One region of the Hymenobacter jejuensis genome, then DNA from elsewhere that is predicted to be linked to it. Evidence: riboswitches for the same ligand, from Rfam matches in the RefSeq annotation. Region 1 holds a riboswitch; each other region holds the start of a gene.

Evidence for each region. A riboswitch is a leader RNA that binds a small molecule or an ion and turns the genes downstream of it on or off. The one in region 1 is predicted to bind S-adenosylmethionine.
Region 2: another riboswitch for S-adenosylmethionine. It lies ahead of metH (methionine synthase); the one in region 1 lies ahead of FHG12_RS11195 (O-acetylhomoserine aminocarboxypropyltransferase/cysteine synthase family protein).
Region 3: another riboswitch for S-adenosylmethionine. It lies ahead of FHG12_RS00240 (amino acid permease); the one in region 1 lies ahead of FHG12_RS11195 (O-acetylhomoserine aminocarboxypropyltransferase/cysteine synthase family protein).

Annotation. Positions count from the first base shown of each region.
Region 1 is NZ_CP040896.1:2,719,907-2,725,312, reverse strand. It holds gene dxs (1-deoxy-D-xylulose-5-phosphate synthase) at 1-437, opposite strand, end outside; gene FHG12_RS11210 (lysylphosphatidylglycerol synthase transmembrane domain-containing protein) at 658-1,722, shown strand; gene FHG12_RS11205 (copper resistance protein NlpE) at 1,850-2,263, opposite strand; gene FHG12_RS11200 (LysM peptidoglycan-binding domain-containing protein) at 2,509-2,808, shown strand; SAM riboswitch class I at 3,214-3,327, shown strand; gene FHG12_RS11195 (O-acetylhomoserine aminocarboxypropyltransferase/cysteine synthase family protein) at 3,711-5,096, shown strand; gene metX (homoserine O-acetyltransferase MetX) at 5,358-5,406, shown strand, end outside.
Region 2 is NZ_CP040896.1:2,307,122-2,312,527, reverse strand. It holds gene metH (methionine synthase) at 1-3,003, opposite strand, end outside; SAM riboswitch class I at 3,073-3,186, opposite strand; gene FHG12_RS09445 (PA14 domain-containing protein) at 3,370-4,500, shown strand; gene FHG12_RS09440 (SDR family oxidoreductase) at 4,679-5,389, shown strand.
Region 3 is NZ_CP040896.1:77,041-82,446, reverse strand. It holds gene FHG12_RS00250 (Gfo/Idh/MocA family protein) at 1-651, shown strand, start outside; gene FHG12_RS00245 (EcsC family protein) at 780-1,532, shown strand; SAM riboswitch class I at 1,606-1,697, shown strand; gene FHG12_RS00240 (amino acid permease) at 2,027-3,505, shown strand; gene FHG12_RS00235 (MGH1-like glycoside hydrolase domain-containing protein) at 3,613-5,406, opposite strand, start outside.

The DNA of each region.
Region 1 (5,406 bases):
ATGTGCTGACGGTCAAACTCTTTCTTGTAATCAGAGGCAACAGCCATACCCAGAGCCGCGCCTATGCTAGTGCTGCTGTGGCCTACGCCGAAGGCATCATACTCACTCTCTTTGCGCTTCGGAAAGCCCGACATGCCGCCATAGCGACGGTTGGTGGGGAACTGGTCGCGGCGTCCGGTCAGGATTTTGTGGCCGTAAGCCTGGTGGCCTACATCCCACACCAGCTGGTCGTCAGGAGTGTTGAAAACGTAGTGCAGCGCCACCGTTAGTTCTACTACCCCTAGTGAGGCCCCAAAGTGGCCTCCGTAAATCGAAACCGAGTCGATAATGAACTGCCGGAGCTCCTGGCTGAGTTGTACCAGCTGATCTTGGCTGAGCTTTTTTAGGTCGTTGGGCGAGTTTATAGCCGCCAGCAATTCACCAGGTTCGACAATCATATTCTATAAGGCAAAAGTAGAATTCAGCAAGGCAACAGGCACGTGCTTTAAAAGGTTAGGCTGTAACCTGAGTATTCTGCTACGTACAACAGACAAAGTTACGATTTTTCCAAGCTACCGGTTGTTGCCATCGCCATATCGTTAGGGCCTCTTAATCTGGATTTAACAGCGCCGCCACCCAAGATTCTCTACTTTTACGCTCCGCCTCACCCCCTCGCCTATGCCGCTCACGCAGAACAGTCAAGAACAGCAGCTGCTCGATAAGCTCCGGCCTTCGCGCATCGTGCTGCCCGTCCTGATTGGCCTGAGCGTGGTGGGCTTTATGTTTTGGCGCAGTTATAAACCCGGCGATCTGGCACCGCTGGCCAATGCGAAATTGCACTGGCTGGCCATTATGCTGGTGGTGCTGCTAGCCCGCGACTTAGGCTATGTCTACCGGATCCGGCACATGTCAGAGCGGGCCCTGAGCTGGCGGGCTAGCTTGGACGTAATCATGATTTGGGAATTTGCGTCCTGCGTGCTGCCTTCGGCAGTGGGTGGCACGGCCATAGCACCCTTTCTGCTTAATAAAGAAGGCATTACGCTCGGCAAATCATTGGCGTACGTGATGGCAACGGCCATGCTCGACAATTTGTATTATGTCATCATGGTACCGCTGGTGGTGTGGGTAGCCGGCGACGCCTTATATCCGCACGAGGCACTGCAAGGCGGGTTGGTGGCTACGTTGCGGGTAGCGTTTGTGGTGAGCTACGTTTCGGTCACGCTGTACGCCGGCCTGATGCTCTATGCGATTTTTATTAATCCCTTGTCTGTCAAGCGCTTCTTGGTCCGTTTCTTTTCAATTCGGGGGCTGCGGCGCTGGCGGGCCAAAGCGTACCAGCACGGCAACGAGATGGTATGGGCTTCGGCGCAGCTCCGCGGCAACGGTGCGGGCTACTGGCTTCGAGCGGCGCTCTCCACAGCCTTTGTCTGGACGGCTCGCTATGCCGTAATCGGCTGTATCATCGCGGCTTTCGTCAATGTCAACGCCAACGAGTTCGCGCTCATTTTTGGCCGCAACCTTACTTACAAAGTTATTCTGTTGATCGCCATTACACCGGGCGGGGCGGGCATTGCCGAAGGGGCTTTCCCGACGTTCTTCGGCAAATTCATCGGTACGCCCACGATGACCAACTTTATCGTGCTCCTGTACCGCATCGTGACGTATTACATGTACCTCGTGCTCGGGGCCATATTCCTGCCCCGCTGGATTTCACGGGTGTTCGTCAAGCAACCAGCACCCTAATTCACAATTATTTTGACTATAAATAAGTTACAAATCACCTTTCAGAGCACTTAGCCATTAAAAAAAGCCCTTCTGCACTATGCAGAAGGGCTTTTTTTAATGGCTAGAAATTGTATTTTCAATGCTGTTAGTCAGCTTCCAGCATCATCTGCGAGCCATCTGGGGCTTTGAGAGTAATCTCATTTTTGGTCAGATTAACTACGTCAAAGCTCAGGGAATTGGGGCCACCCGCAGGCGTCAACGTGATCTTTTTAGCAGCTTGATCGAAGGTGTAAGTACCCTGCATTGTTTGGGTGGGCGACGACATGTTGAAGTTGCCGTTGGCATAGAAGCGGAGCTCGGTTTTCTTGTCGGCGCTGGTTTGCGCTACTTTATCGCCGGTGGCAGAGGTTTCTTTATCGGTTTTCCAGACTTTGCTATCGGTACCGTAAAGCAGGTTGGTTTCGCCAACTTTATTTTCCTGGCTACAGCTTGCGGTCAGCAAAGCCACCAACACCAGCAAGCTGGCCAAATACCGGAAGGGAGAAAGGGAGGTTTTCATGGGTTCGTTGTAAGGGTTAGGAAGGTGAGCAATATGCTAGTTGATGCCCGCTGGGTGGAGCTCACGGCATCAAACACAGCGCTTCTTACGGCAGCCGCGCCAAAAGAGTTAGCACCCAACTCTTGAGCTTCCGGAACTACAACTTATTCATCCTAAACGCGTAAGCTCCCCTGATGTCGTGGCAATGGTGCACTTGCCCACTGCCCAAGTTTTTCTCTCCTCTCTAATCTAAAGCTTTACACACTATGGGACTGTTTGATTTTCTGAATAAAGGCGAAGAAAAACCTGCTCAACCGGCTAATCAGCCCAACCAGAATGCGGGTAACACCGATTTCTTTGGTGGCAACAGCGCCCAACCTGCCTCTGCTACTACGCAAGGCGACACGTACACTGTCGTAAGTGGTGACTCACTGTCGAAAATTGCCAAAAATCATTATGGCGATGCTGCCAAATGGCACCAGATCTACGAAGCCAACAAAGGTATTATCGGCAGCAATCCCGATCACATCGAGGTAGGCCAAGTGCTTACATTGCCTAAGAGCTAAGCTCTTATTCTCTTACATAACCAGGCAAAAAGGCTGCCTCCAACTGGAGGCAGCCTTTTTGCATATAAGCTATTGATTTTTACCTATTTAGACTGATTCTTCTTTATAAGACACCATGTGTGTAAAGGTTTCGGGCAAGAAGTACGAAGCCACGCAGAATTGCTTAGTAACACTTGAAGAATAACAGCGATTAGGAAGCCAAATCAGCGGCTTACTGAAACCGTTTTTCGGGTCATTAAGCAAAATATTTTTCCTGTGCTTCTGTTCTTTTTTAGCTAAGTAGCTCATAAACTGCCGACTAGGTCGCGCAAAAAATATTGCCCTGGATTTGCGTATGTCAAATCCAGTTGTACATTTGTAGCTACCAACCCGGTACTCCCCCGCTCGCGGCGGGGTAGTTTTCAAAATTTATACAGAAGCGGCGAGAGATCAGGCTCCGTGACCCGCTGGCAACCTTCGACCGCGCGAAAGGTGCCAATTCCTGCCCGGCCCGGCATCCGCCGACGGGGAATATAAGTTGAGTGCCATGCAAAACTCTTTCGCTTTCGCCCTCTCGTACCCATCCGCCACGGCTGCGTTTCTGCACGCCGGTTTGCCAATGGGTTTTCGTGTTTCGGTTGCCGCTGCTCTTAGCCGCGCCGAAGGTGTAGTCATGCGAATGCGAATGTGCCGCTGTTGCACCTGTTGTTGCTAACTCGCTAAGTCGAGTCTAGCCTCCTTTCCTCCCCCTCTGTACTTACCGCAAAACTGCGTCTTGCAGCGTCTTGGTACGCTCTCCGACGGGTTTTTCCTGCCTCAGCGCAACCTTGCGCTCTTGAGGAGCTTCGCCTAAGCCGTCCGTCGCTTACGCCCTGATTTACAGCATCTTTCTCCTTCTGACACTTCCTAATCACAGCCTCTTTATGTCTACGCAAAACCTGCACTTCGAAACCCTCCAAGTACACGCCGGCCAACAACCCGATCCGACTACCGGCTCCCGCGCAGTTCCGATTTATCAGACAACCTCCTACGTCTTCAAAAGCGCAGAACACGGCGCTAACCTCTTCGCCCTTAAGGAGTTCGGCAACATCTACACCCGTTTGATGAACCCAACCACCGACGTGTTTGAGCAGCGTGTAGCTGCCCTCGAAGGCGGCGTAGCAGCGCTAGCAACCAGTTCGGGTCAGGCTGCTCAGTTCATTGCCCTTAACAATATCCTCCAGGCCGGCGACAACTTTGTTAGCTCGTCGTTCCTCTACGGCGGCACTTACAACCAGTTCAAAGTGGCTTTCAAGCGCTTGGGCATTGAGGTTCGCTTTGCCGACGGCGATAATCCCGATCATTTCGAGCAGTTGATCGACGACAAAACCAAGGCGATTTACCTCGAAACCATCGGCAACCCCAGCTTCAGCGTGCCTGATTTTGAGCGCATTGCCGCCATTGCCGAGAAGCACGACCTGCCGCTGGTTGTAGACAATACGTTTGGCGCTGGCGGCTACTTGTTCCGCCCCCTGGAGCACGGCGCGCACATCGTAGTAGAGTCGGCTACCAAATGGATCGGCGGCCACGGTACCAGCATCGGCGGCGTGATCGTGGACGGCGGCAAATACGACTTCGGCAACGGCAAATTTCCGCAGTTTACGGAGCCTTCCGAAGGTTATCATGGCTTGGTTTTCAATGACGTATTCGGCAAAAACGGCCCGTTTGGCAACATTGCCTTCATCATCCGGGCGCGGGTAGAAGGCTTGCGCGACTTTGGGCCGTCCATCAGCCCTTTCAACTCCTTCCAGCTGTTGCAAGGCCTCGAAACCCTGTCGTTGCGCGTCGACCGCACCGTAGAAAATGCACTTCGGGTGGCCACTTGGCTGGAGCAGCATCCGCAGGTCGAGAGCGTGAACTATCCTGGCCTAAAGAGCAGCCCCTATAACGCCTTGGCGCAGAAGTACTTAAAGCGCGGCTTCGGCGGCGTGCTCACCTTCACCATCAAAGGCAGCAAGGAAACGGCCACCAAGTTTATTGATAACCTGAAGCTGGTGAGCCACTTAGCCAACGTGGGCGACGCCAAGACGCTCATTATTCAGCCGTCGGCTACCACGCACCAACAACTCTCCGACGACGAACAGCGCGCCGCTGGTGTAGCGCCTACGCAACTGCGCCTGTCGGTTGGCATCGAGCATTTTGAAGACATCCGTGCCGATCTGGCGCAGGCCTTCGAAGCCGTTCGCAATGAAGCGCCGCTGCAAGCGGAAGAAGTGGGCAGCACGTTGTTGCAGCCCGAAAAAGAACATGCGCAACCCCTGGAAGTGTAAATGAGAGGTTGGGCGGTGGCCGCGGCGACGAGTCGCAACGGTAGCCGCCTTCTTTCGGGAGTTGCCGCATTGCGGATGGCAGAACGGTTTTTTGTGAGAGAGGGAGCCGTTTTGACCATCCTTCAGTAGCCCGGGCTGAACCGGATCGAGGGATCTTTTTGGGTGGGACCGACTGCCTCCGATCCAGCAGGTTCAGCCCGCGGGCTATTGAAAATCCTTGCAAAGCTTATCCCTTGAGCTTCTGCAACACGCATCTACTTTATGGTCGATAGTCAATTTTTCACCTTACCCCATCCTTTAGCGCTCGAAA
Region 2 (5,406 bases), 410 kb from region 1:
GCCCAGCACCGCACTAGCCGTAATTGATTTATTATCAATTAGTTCCTGCAACATCGTCTGCGCGTCGGCAAACAGCTTGCGGGCTGCTTCGCCCAGCGTTTCGTCTTCCAGAATGCGCGGGTAGCGGCCTTTCAGCTCCCAAGTATGAAAGAACGGCGTCCAGTCGATGTACTCAGCCAGTTCCGCCAGCGGGTAATCTTCTAACACCTTGGTACCGAGGAAGGTAGGCTTGGTGATAGGCGTCGTTTGCCAATCGGCTTTAAACTGATTTTGGCGTGCCGCTTCAATGCTCAGGTAGTGCTTGTCGCGCTGCCGGCCGGCGTGGTCTTCGCGTAGCTGGCGGTAATCATCGGCAACCGTCTGCGCATAAGCCGCTTCGCTGGAGCCGAGCAGGCCCGCCGCCACGCCCACCGAGCGCGAGGCATCGTGCACATGCACCACGGGGCCGGAATATGCCGGCGCAATCTTGACAGCTGTGTGCAGGCGCGAGGTAGTAGCCCCGCCGATGAGCAACGGAATTTTCATACCGCGCTTTTCCATCTCGGCGGCCACGTACGTCATTTCGTCTAGCGAAGGCGTAATCAAGCCGCTCAGGCCCACAATGTCAACTTGTTGATTAACAGCCTCTTCTAAAATCTTCTCTAGCGGCACCATGACGCCCAAGTCCACGATGTCGAAGTTGTTGCAGGCCAGCACCACGCCCACGATGTTCTTGCCGATGTCGTGCACGTCGCCCTTCACCGTGGCCAGCAGAATCTTGCCCGCGGTTTGGCGCTCCTGTCCGCGCTTGTCGGCCAGCAGGTAGGGCTCCAGATAAGCCACCGCTTTCTTCATTACGCGCGCCGATTTTACGACTTGCGGCAGGAACATTTTGCCGGCACCAAACAGGTCGCCCACGACGTTCATGCCGGCCATCAGGGGGCCTTCGATCACTTCCAACGGCCGACCAACTTGCTGCCGCACTTCCTCGGTATCCTGCTCAATGAAATCGGTGATGCCGCGCACCAGGGCGTGTTGCAGGCGCTCGGCGACGGGCAGGCTGCGCCACGCGTCGGCCACCACTTCCACCTTGTCTTTTTGCTTGACGGTCTCGGCAAAATCGACGAGTCGCTCGGTAGCATCGGGGCGACGGTTGAGCAGCACGTCTTCCACCATCTCCAGCAAGTCCGGCGGAATTTCGTCGTAAACCGCTAATTGACTGGGGTTTACGATGCCCATATCCAACCCTGCCCGAATGGCGTGGTAGAGGAAAGCCGAGTTCATGGCCTCGCGCACCACGTCGTTGCCGCGGTACGAGAATGAGATGTTGCTCACGCCGCCGCTGGTGCGGGCGCCGGGCAGGTTCTGCTTGATCCACCGCACGGCCTCAATGAAGTCGAGGGCGTAGTTGCGGTGCTCCTCCATGCCGGTGCCCACGGTCAGGATATTGGGGTCGAAGATGATGTCCTCGGCCGGAAAATCCAGCTCGTTGACCAGAATGTCGTAGGAGCGCTGGCAAATCTCTTTGCGGCGCTCCAACGAGTCGGCTTGGCCGTCTTCGTCGAAGGCCATCACGATGACAGCGGCACCGTACTGGCGCACGGTGCGGGCGCGCTGCTTGAAAACCTCCTCGCCTTCTTTTAGCGAGATGGAGTTGACGATGCTTTTGCCCTGCACGCACTTGAGACCGGCTTCCAACACGCTCCACTTCGACGAGTCGATCATGATGGGCAGGCGGGCAATGTCGGGCTCGGAGGCAATGAGGTTGAGAAACGTGGTCATGGCTTGCTCCGAGTCAAGCATGCCTTCGTCCATGTTGATGTCGAGCACCTGCGCGCCGCCTTCTACCTGCTCGCGCGCCACAGCCAACGCCTGCTCGTACGCCCCGGTCCGGACGAGGCGCGCAAACGCCCGCGAACCCGTCACGTTGCAGCGCTCTCCAACGTTGACAAAGAGGCTATCTTCGTAAATACCAAAGGGTTCGAGGCCGCTGAGGCGCGTCGCCTGCGGCACCGTAGGCAAGGGGCGTGGCGCAAATTGGGGTGCCAACTTGGCTAGCTCGCCGATGTGCTGGGGCGTGGTGCCGCAGCAGCCACCGACCACGTTCAGCAGGCCATCGCGGAGGTAATCTTCCACCACTTCGGCAAACTCCTGCGCCGACTCGTCGTAGCCGCCGAACGCGTTGGGCAAGCCCGCATTCGGGTACGCCGAAATGTGCACGTTGGCAATGCGACTCAGTTCCTGAATGTACTGCTTGAGCTGCTTAGCGCCCAGGGCACAATTCAGGCCCACGCTCAAGAGTGGCAAGTGATGAATCGAGTTCCAAAAGGCTTCCACCGTCTGCCCCGACAACGTGCGGCCGGAAGCGTCGGTGATCGTGCCCGAAATCATGATCGGCACAACTTTGCCACCTTCGTCGAAGAAGCGCTGCACGGCATAGAGCGCCGCTTTGGCGTTGAGCGTGTCAAAAATGGTTTCGATCAGCAGCGCGTCGGAGCCGCCGTCGATGAGGCCGCGCACCTGCTCGTGGTAAGCCGTGGCCAACTCGTCGAACGTGGTAGCACGGTAGCCGGGGCGGTTTACGTCGGGCGAAAGCGAGGCCGTGCGGTTGGTTGGCCCAATGGCACCGGCTACAAAGCGCGGCTTGCTGGGGTCTTGGGCCGTAAACTCATCGGCTACTTCGCGGGCCAGCCGCGCCGATTCGTAATTGAGCTCATACACAACGTGTTCCAATCCGTAGTCGGCCTGCGCGATAGAGGTACCGCTGAAGGTATTGGTCTCCACCATGTCGGCCCCGGCAGCGAAATATTCCGCGTGGATGTTGCGAATAATATCGGGGCGCGTGAGCGAGAGCAGGTCGTTGTTGCCGCGCAAGGGCTTGGGATGATTGGCAAAGCGCGGCCCCCGAAAATCCTCCTCGTCCAGCGTGTAGCGCTGAATCATCGTGCCCATGGCGCCGTCGAGCACCAGGATGCGTTGTTGCAGGATGGAGTAGAGGGGCGAGTCGGAACAGTGCGTCTTCATAGATTCTCTTTCAAAACGGCAGGTACAAAAAACCTATCCAGAAAGAGAAAACTGCGGGTGCAGGTTCCGTACTTATCTTCTTTCGTTTCCTCCAAGAGGGCGAAATGGGAGTTGGCACCTTGCTTCGCGGTCAGGTTGCCAAGACGTCGTAGGGCCCAATCCCTCGGTCTTTCTGGATAAGTATCACAACAAAGGTACATCCTAAACACCGAAAAATAAACGGACTTGCCGCGGGCTTGGTTTACCGCCCGATTATCTGTTCTCCGGATGCGCATTCGCAAATATTTTATTTTCTATATACTAACAAGAAAAGCTGCCGCGTTAGCCCAACAACGGTGTGGATCATTTACTTAGCAGAGGTTGCGCATGAAAGCATTGGTGCGGTTGCTGTCGTTGATGCTGCTCGGTGTAGCGCAGGTGAGCATGGCGCAGGTTGCCGCCGGCGACGGTTTGAAAGGCGACTATTTCGACGGCAAGAATTTCGAGAAGCTGGCCTTAACCCGCATCGACAAAACGATCGATTTTAACTGGACCATCGGCCCCCGAGGGGAAGGCCGGTGGATATCGCCCGGGCCGAACGTACCCGGCGAGCAGTTTTCGGTGCACTGGACGGGGTACCTATATGCCCCAGTAACAGGGGTTTACACTTTTCAAATCACGACCGATGACGGCATGCGCGTACGGGTAGGCGGCCGGAAAATCTTAAACTCTTGGCAAAACCAGGCTGCCGCCGTTTATACGGCCCACCAACGGCTAACGGCAGGCCGGTACTACTCGCTGCAGGTAGACTATTATCAGGTTGAAAAGGACACGCGGGCGCTGCTGGCTTGGCAGCTACCCAACTCCACCGAAGCGCCCCAGCCCATCCCGACTACCAATCTGTATTCGGCTATGCCAACCTCTGCCGTACCTATTCTGCCTAAATCAGCTCGGCCTCAGCCCGCCGTTGCAGCCCGCTCAACGACAGCAAACAATACACCTGTAGTAGCCGCCGCCCCGACAACACCTCCCAGAAAATCAATACTTACGCCTTTAAAAGCGGCGTTACCAACAGGCCGTCGGCCGCGGGCAATTGCAGCACAGCCCAAGGTAGCGTCTGCGCCCGAGCCTGTCACCGACGAAGCGGCATCCTTGCCCGATATGTCGGCATTGGGCAAAGGCGACGTCGTGACGCTGCCCAACCTGTATTTTACCCAAAGCACTGCCACCCTGCTGCCGACTTCGCGCCCTGTGCTCAATGCCTTGGCTCGCACTCTACGCGAGCAGCCCGCACTGCGCATGGAAATAGCCGGCCACACCGACAATGTAGGCGAAGCCGCGCTAAATCTCCGGCTTTCGGAGCAGCGCGCCCGTGTGGTGCGGCAGTATCTGGTGCAGCAAGGCATTGATTCGGTGCGGCTTACGGCCCGCGGCTACGGCGGCATGCGCCCCGTCGCCGACAACCAAGACCCCAAACAACGGCCGCGCAACCGTCGGGTAGAAGTGGTTGTGCAGTAGGCAGTTACAATGATGCGGCACTGCCGGAAGCTTGCCGACAGGCTTTAATGCAATGTATTGATAATCAATTAATTACTAAATATTAATTTTAATCATTATCCGGAGTAGCAAGTAGTTGCTGTAACCTTTTGCCCACGCCAGCGCTTCTATACGCCGCAACTGATTAGCGCGGCAACACATGAGCGAACCGGCAAAGAGAGTAGCCCTGGTTACGGGCGGCAACAAAGGCATTGGCTTGGAAATAGCCCGTCAACTAGGCCAGCAAGGCATTACGGTAGTGATTGGCGCTCGCGACGAGGCTCGCGGCAACGCAGCCGCCAACCAATTGTGTCAGGAAGGCCTCGATGCGCACGCCGTGCAGCTCGACGTAACCAACGCCGAGGAGGTGGCCGCGCTGCCCGCTTTCTTTCAGCAACGTTTTGGCCGGCTTGATATTCTTGTCAACAACGCCGGGGTGCAGGAAGACCCTACTGGCAACGCTACGGTGGCGCTGTTTCGGAGCACGTTCGAGATCAATGTGTTCGCGGTTTTTGCCGTGACGGAGGCACTGCTGCCGCTGCTTAAGCAAAGTCCGGCGGGCCGCATCGTCAACCACAGCAGTCGCCTGGGTTCGCTTACGGCCATGAGCAACAGCCCTTTTTTGATGCCGGCCTACATGTCGTCGAAAGCGGCGCTGAACATGCTCACGGTGCTTACAGCCAGAGAGTTAAAAGACACCACCGTCAAAGTAAATTCGGCGCATCCCGGCTGGGTAAAAACGGAGCTTGGCGGCGAAGGCGCGCCACTCAGCATCGAAGAAGGTGCACGCACGGCCGTTGAGCTGGCGACGCTGCCCAGCGATGGTCCTACGGGCGGCTTTTTTCACAAAGGCCAGCCGTTGCCGTGGTAACAAACTACGGGGAAGGC
Region 3 (5,406 bases), 2.4 Mb from region 1:
GGGGTAATGCAGAACCGGTACTCGCCCCCGGCCGCTTGGCTCAAGCAAGTCTACAACGAAAGCCGACTCGGTCAGATTTACCTCGTCCAGATCAACTGCTTTTGGAACCGTGATGCGCGTTATTATCGTCCTGGCGGCTGGCGCGGCACCCAGGCCCAGGACGGCGGCACACTCTTCACGCAGTTCAGCCACTTCATCGATTTGTTGTACTGGGTTTTTGGCGATGTTACCAACCTACAGGCTCGTTTTCGAGACTTCAACCATCAGGGCATCACGGAGTTTGAAGACAGTGGCCTCGTTACTTTTGACTTGGTGCGCGGAGGTTCGGGCACGCTTCAATACAGCACCGCGGTCTGGGACCGTAACCTCGAAAGCTCCATCACGGTGATTGCCGAGCACGGCAGCCTCAAAATCGGAGGGCAGTACCTGGATCAAGTCGAATATTGCCACCTACGCGACTACACGTTACCTGCGTTGCCCCCCACCAATCCGGCGAACGAATATGGGGCGTACAAAGGGAGCGCTGCCAACCACGCGCAAGTAATTGATAATGTGATAGATGTGATTCAGCATGGGGCCGCTGTTACAACCAATGCGCAGGAAGGCGCGAAAGTGGTAGAGATCATTGAGCGGATATATCGGTTGAGATAGTTTGGGCGAGTTCGGCGCTTGTTGCGGAAGTCGTGCCGGGGGAAAGAATAGATCGACCCCTGAATCTTTTAGCCAGAATAGATGTAAAGAATTGAGCCTGTAGGTTTTATTCTGCGTATCTATATACTATGACTTCCTACGAACAGCTAGCTTATGCGGAGCTGCGGACGTGGCAAGAACAGATGCAGCGACCGCCCTCATACCTCAACCGCTTCACGCGACGGGTACAGATGCGCCTTAATGCCTGGCTGCCTGAGCGCTTGCATGAAGCCATCACAGTCACTATCAAGCAGATGGTGCGCGGTGTGCTGTACGGCTCTTCGTACCTCACGCGCCGGCCCACTGCCGATGCCTCGCTGGAAGAGCGTGAAAAGTCGGTTCGCTGCCGCGTGCGATCCTACCGCAACACGGCTTCGGCCGAAGGAGCCGTAACAGGCGCGGGCGGCTTCCTGCTGGGGCTGGCCGATTTTCCGTTGCTGTTAGGCCTCAAAATCAAGCTGTTATTTGACGTGGCGTCGCTGTACGGATACGATGTGCGCGACTACACCGAACGCTTGTACTTACTGCATGTGTTTCAGCTGGCCTTTTCGAGCCAGCACACCCGCAACGAAGTGTACCACCGCGTAGTCAATTGGGAAGAGTATCGCCACCAGCTGCCCACCGATGTGCAAGCTTTTGACTGGCGCACTTTCCAGCAAGAGTATCGCGACTACATCGATCTGGCAAAGATGGCCCAGCTGATGCCCTTCATTGGGGCAGCAGTAGGAGCGGTAGCTAATTACCGCCTGATCGAGCAGCTTGGCGAAACCGCCATGAACTGCTTCCGCATGCGGCGCTTTCTCGAGTCGGATGCTGCTGTACCCGCCGAAAGGGCCGCCTGACAGATCGCATTTGGTAATGCAAAGTTGCGGTACGTACCTTTGCGGCATCAATTCTTTCCCCATCAAAGGATTGTTTTTATACCGAGGCGTGGAGAGACAGGCTCTATGAAACGCCGGCAACCCTCGGGCCATCCGAAACGGTGCCAAGTCCTGACCATATAAAAACAAGTTGCCGTGGCTTTTTCCAACAACCTTGCTGCCCCGTTCCTGTTGTGCGCTCGTACGGCTGCTGGCTCCGTTCTGATAACGGCTGATCGTGCCTGCTGCAGCTTCGCATTTGGTTGTTGTTGCTGATTGTTTTTCGGTACTGCCGCAGCTTGTGGCTCCTAATTGAGTCAGAACTTATATTCGTATATAAGACCTTGATAATCAAGTGCTTATATACGAATCAGTAAAGTGATTCTGGTATAGCCAAGCTGCGTAGTCCACAGCCTTTTTTCCCGTTTCTATCGTGATAAGCCGGCCGGTGGCCCGCCTTGTCCGAACCGTATTGTATGTTAAAAAAATCATTGGAACTTCTGCGGCAGGAAGCTGCCGAAACCGGCTCTCATACTCTCAAACGCAGCTTAGGTGGCCTCAACCTGATTGCCATCGGCATCGGGGTAATCATTGGGGCGGGGCTTTTTTCGCTCACCGGCATTGCAGCCGCCAACCACTCCGGACCGGCCGTCACGCTGTCGTTTGTGGTGGCGGCCATTGGCTGCGCCTTTTCGGCTTTGTGCTATGCCGAGTTTGCCTCTATGGTGCCCGTGGCGGGTTCTGCTTATACCTACGCGTATGCCACTCTGGGTGAGCTATTTGCCTGGATCATCGGCTGGGATTTGGTGCTCGAATACTCTGTGGGTGCCGCGACTGTGGCCATCAGCTGGTCGCAGTACTTGGTGCGCTTTCTGGCCAAATACGACCTTCACATGCCGGCGCAGCTCGTGCTTTCGCCCTTCGAAAAAGTTACGCTGGCCGACGGCTCGGTGGTGTCGGGTTTTATCAACTTGCCCGCCATCCTGATCGTGCTCTTCATCACGGCCATCATCATTCGTGGTACGCAAGGCTCGGCCGTTTACAACGGCATTGTGGTGGCCCTGAAGCTCTCAGTAGTGGCCGTGTTTATCGTGCTAGGCTGGCAGTACATCAACCCAGCCAACTACCATCCTTATATTCCGGCCAACACAGGCCACTTTGGCGAGTTTGGTTGGAGCGGCATTTTACGGGGTGCCGGGGTGGTGTTTTTCGTGTTTATCGGCTTCGACATCGTAGCCACCATGGCACAGGAAACGAAGAATCCGCAGCGCAACATGCCCATCGGCATCATCGGCTCGCTGGTGATCTGCACGATTTTGTTTGTGCTGTTCGGGCACGTCATGACGGGTCTGGCCAATTACACGGAGTTCAAAAACAGCGCGGCGCCGGTGGCCATTGCCATCGAAAAGACGCCTTATGCCTGGCTCAGCCAAGCCATCATTATCGCCATTCTGATTGGGTATACCTCCGTGATTCTGGTCGATTTGCTGGGCCAGTCGCGGGTGTTTTTTACCATGTCGCGCGATGGGCTGCTACCCGGCGTTTTCTCCCAGATTCATCCGCGCTTCCAGACGCCGCACAAGTCCAATCTGCTGCTGGGCGTGTTTATTAGCCTGTTTGCCGGGCTGGTGCCCATCAGTGTCGTCGGCGAAATGACGAGCATCGGCACGTTGCTGGCCTTTGTGATGGTGTGCATTGGCATCTTGATTTTGCGCAAGCGCGAGCCTAACACGCCGCGCCCGTTCCGCACGCCGTGGGTGCCGCTGGTGCCGATCTTGGGCATCCTAACCTGCTTAGTGATGATGCTGTCATTGCCCGCCGACACTTGGATTCGTCTGTTTGTGTGGCTGGCCATTGGATTAGCGATCTACTTCGGCTATGGCAAGAAAAACAGCAAGCTGCGGCAAGGCATTCAGGCTGAAGCGCAACCCGCCCCGCAAGAGGTTATTAGTTGATATGAAATTGCTTATAACAAAAGAGCCGGCGCATTGCGCCGGCTCTTTTGTTATAAGCAATTCAGGAGTAAAAACCAATTCCGCCGCTTGGCGCTGTGGCTGCTATGCTATTTTGGGGTATATAACAATTTGGCAATCAGGCCAGTCCAGCCGGTTTGGTGGCTGGCACCTAGGCCTTTGCCGTTGTCGCCGTGGAAGTACTCGTGGAACAGAAGGTAGTCGCGGAAATGCGGGTCCTTTTGCAGCAGCTTGTACTTGCCAAACGCGGGTCGTTGGCCTTTTTTATTGCGAACAAACAGCTTGGTCAGGCGTTCGGAGAGGGCCGCGGCGATTTCTTTAAGGGTGCTGAACTGCCCCGAGCCCGTCGGATATTCTACTTCGAAAGTATCGCCGTAGTAAAAATGGAAACGCTGTAACGACTCGATTATCAAGTAGTTAATCGGGAACCAGATGGGGCCGCGCCAGTTGGAGTTGCCGCCAAACAAATCCGAAACCGACTCGCCGGGGTCGTAGCGCACCGAGAAATCCATCTCGGGGGTTTCGTACACGTACGGATGCTCGAGGTGGTAGCGCGAGAGGGCGCGCACGCCGTATTCGGAGAGAAATTCGGACTCGTCGAGCATGCGGTGAAGGAGCTTTTTCATGCGGTGCCCGCGGAGCAGGGAAAGCAAGTGCCGCTCGCCCTTGCCCGGTTCCTGCCACCGCGACACCAACTCGGCCAAATGAGGCCGGTTGTCCAGAAACCACTTCAGCCGGTACTCAAATTCAGGCATGGCCGCCAGCATTTCGTCGTCGAGTACTTCCACCGCAAACAGCGGAATCAGACCTACGATAGAGCGTACTTTCAAGTGAATGCGCTCATCGTCAGGGGTATGCAGCACGTCGTAAAAGAATTCGTCTTCTTCATCCCACAGGTTGTAGGCTTCATCGCCCACCTTGGTCATGGCCTCGGCGATGTAGAGAAAGTGCTCGAAAAACTTGCTAGCCATGTCCTGATAAACTGGGTTGGTTTTGGCCAGCTCCAGCGCAATACGCATCAGGTTGAGGGCGTACATCGCCACCCAACTCGTGCCGTCGGCTTGCTCGATGTAACCACCGGTCGGCAGGGGCGCGCTGCGGTCGAATACGCCGATGTTGTCAAGGCCCAAGAATCCGCCCTCGAAAATGTTGCGGTTATCCTTGTCTTTGCGATTGACCCACCACGTAAAATTGAGCAGCAGCCGATGGAAAACGGCTTCCAGAAAGGCAATGTCGCCTTGGCCGTTGTTCTGCTTCTGGTCCATCTGGTAGACGCGCCACGTAGCCCAGGCGTGTACTGGCGGGTTTACGTCGGCTAGGTGCCACTCATAGGCCGGCAACTGGCCGTTGGGGTGCATGTACCAGTCGCGCGTGAGCAGAAGGAGTTGCTTTTTGGCAAACTCGGGGTCGAGCATGGCCAACGGAATGCAGTGAAAGGCCAGATCCCAGGCGGCGTACCACGGGTATTCCCACTTATCCGGCATCGAGATGATGTCGGCGTTGCGCAGGTGGCGCCAGTTGCTGTTGCGGCCCTTCTGGCGCTGCGGCGGCGGCGTGAGCACAGCCGGGTCTCCATCGATCCACTGGGCTACATCGTAATAATAATACTGCTTGCTCCAGAGCATTCCGGCAAATGCCTGACGCTGAATGCGTTGCAAGTCAGGTGTGGCCAGCGATTCTTCGAAGTGCCTATAGAATTCATCGGCTTCCTGCTGCCGCGCCACAAATACCTCCTCGAAGCCCGCAAAAGGTTGCTCCAGGTCGGTGTTGTTGCTCAACCGCAGGCACACCGTTTGGCTCGTGCCGCCCTCGATAGTAAAAGAGTAGTGGGCCGCCGCCTTGGTGCCGCGCTCCAACGGGTTGATGGCCGCGATATCATGGTT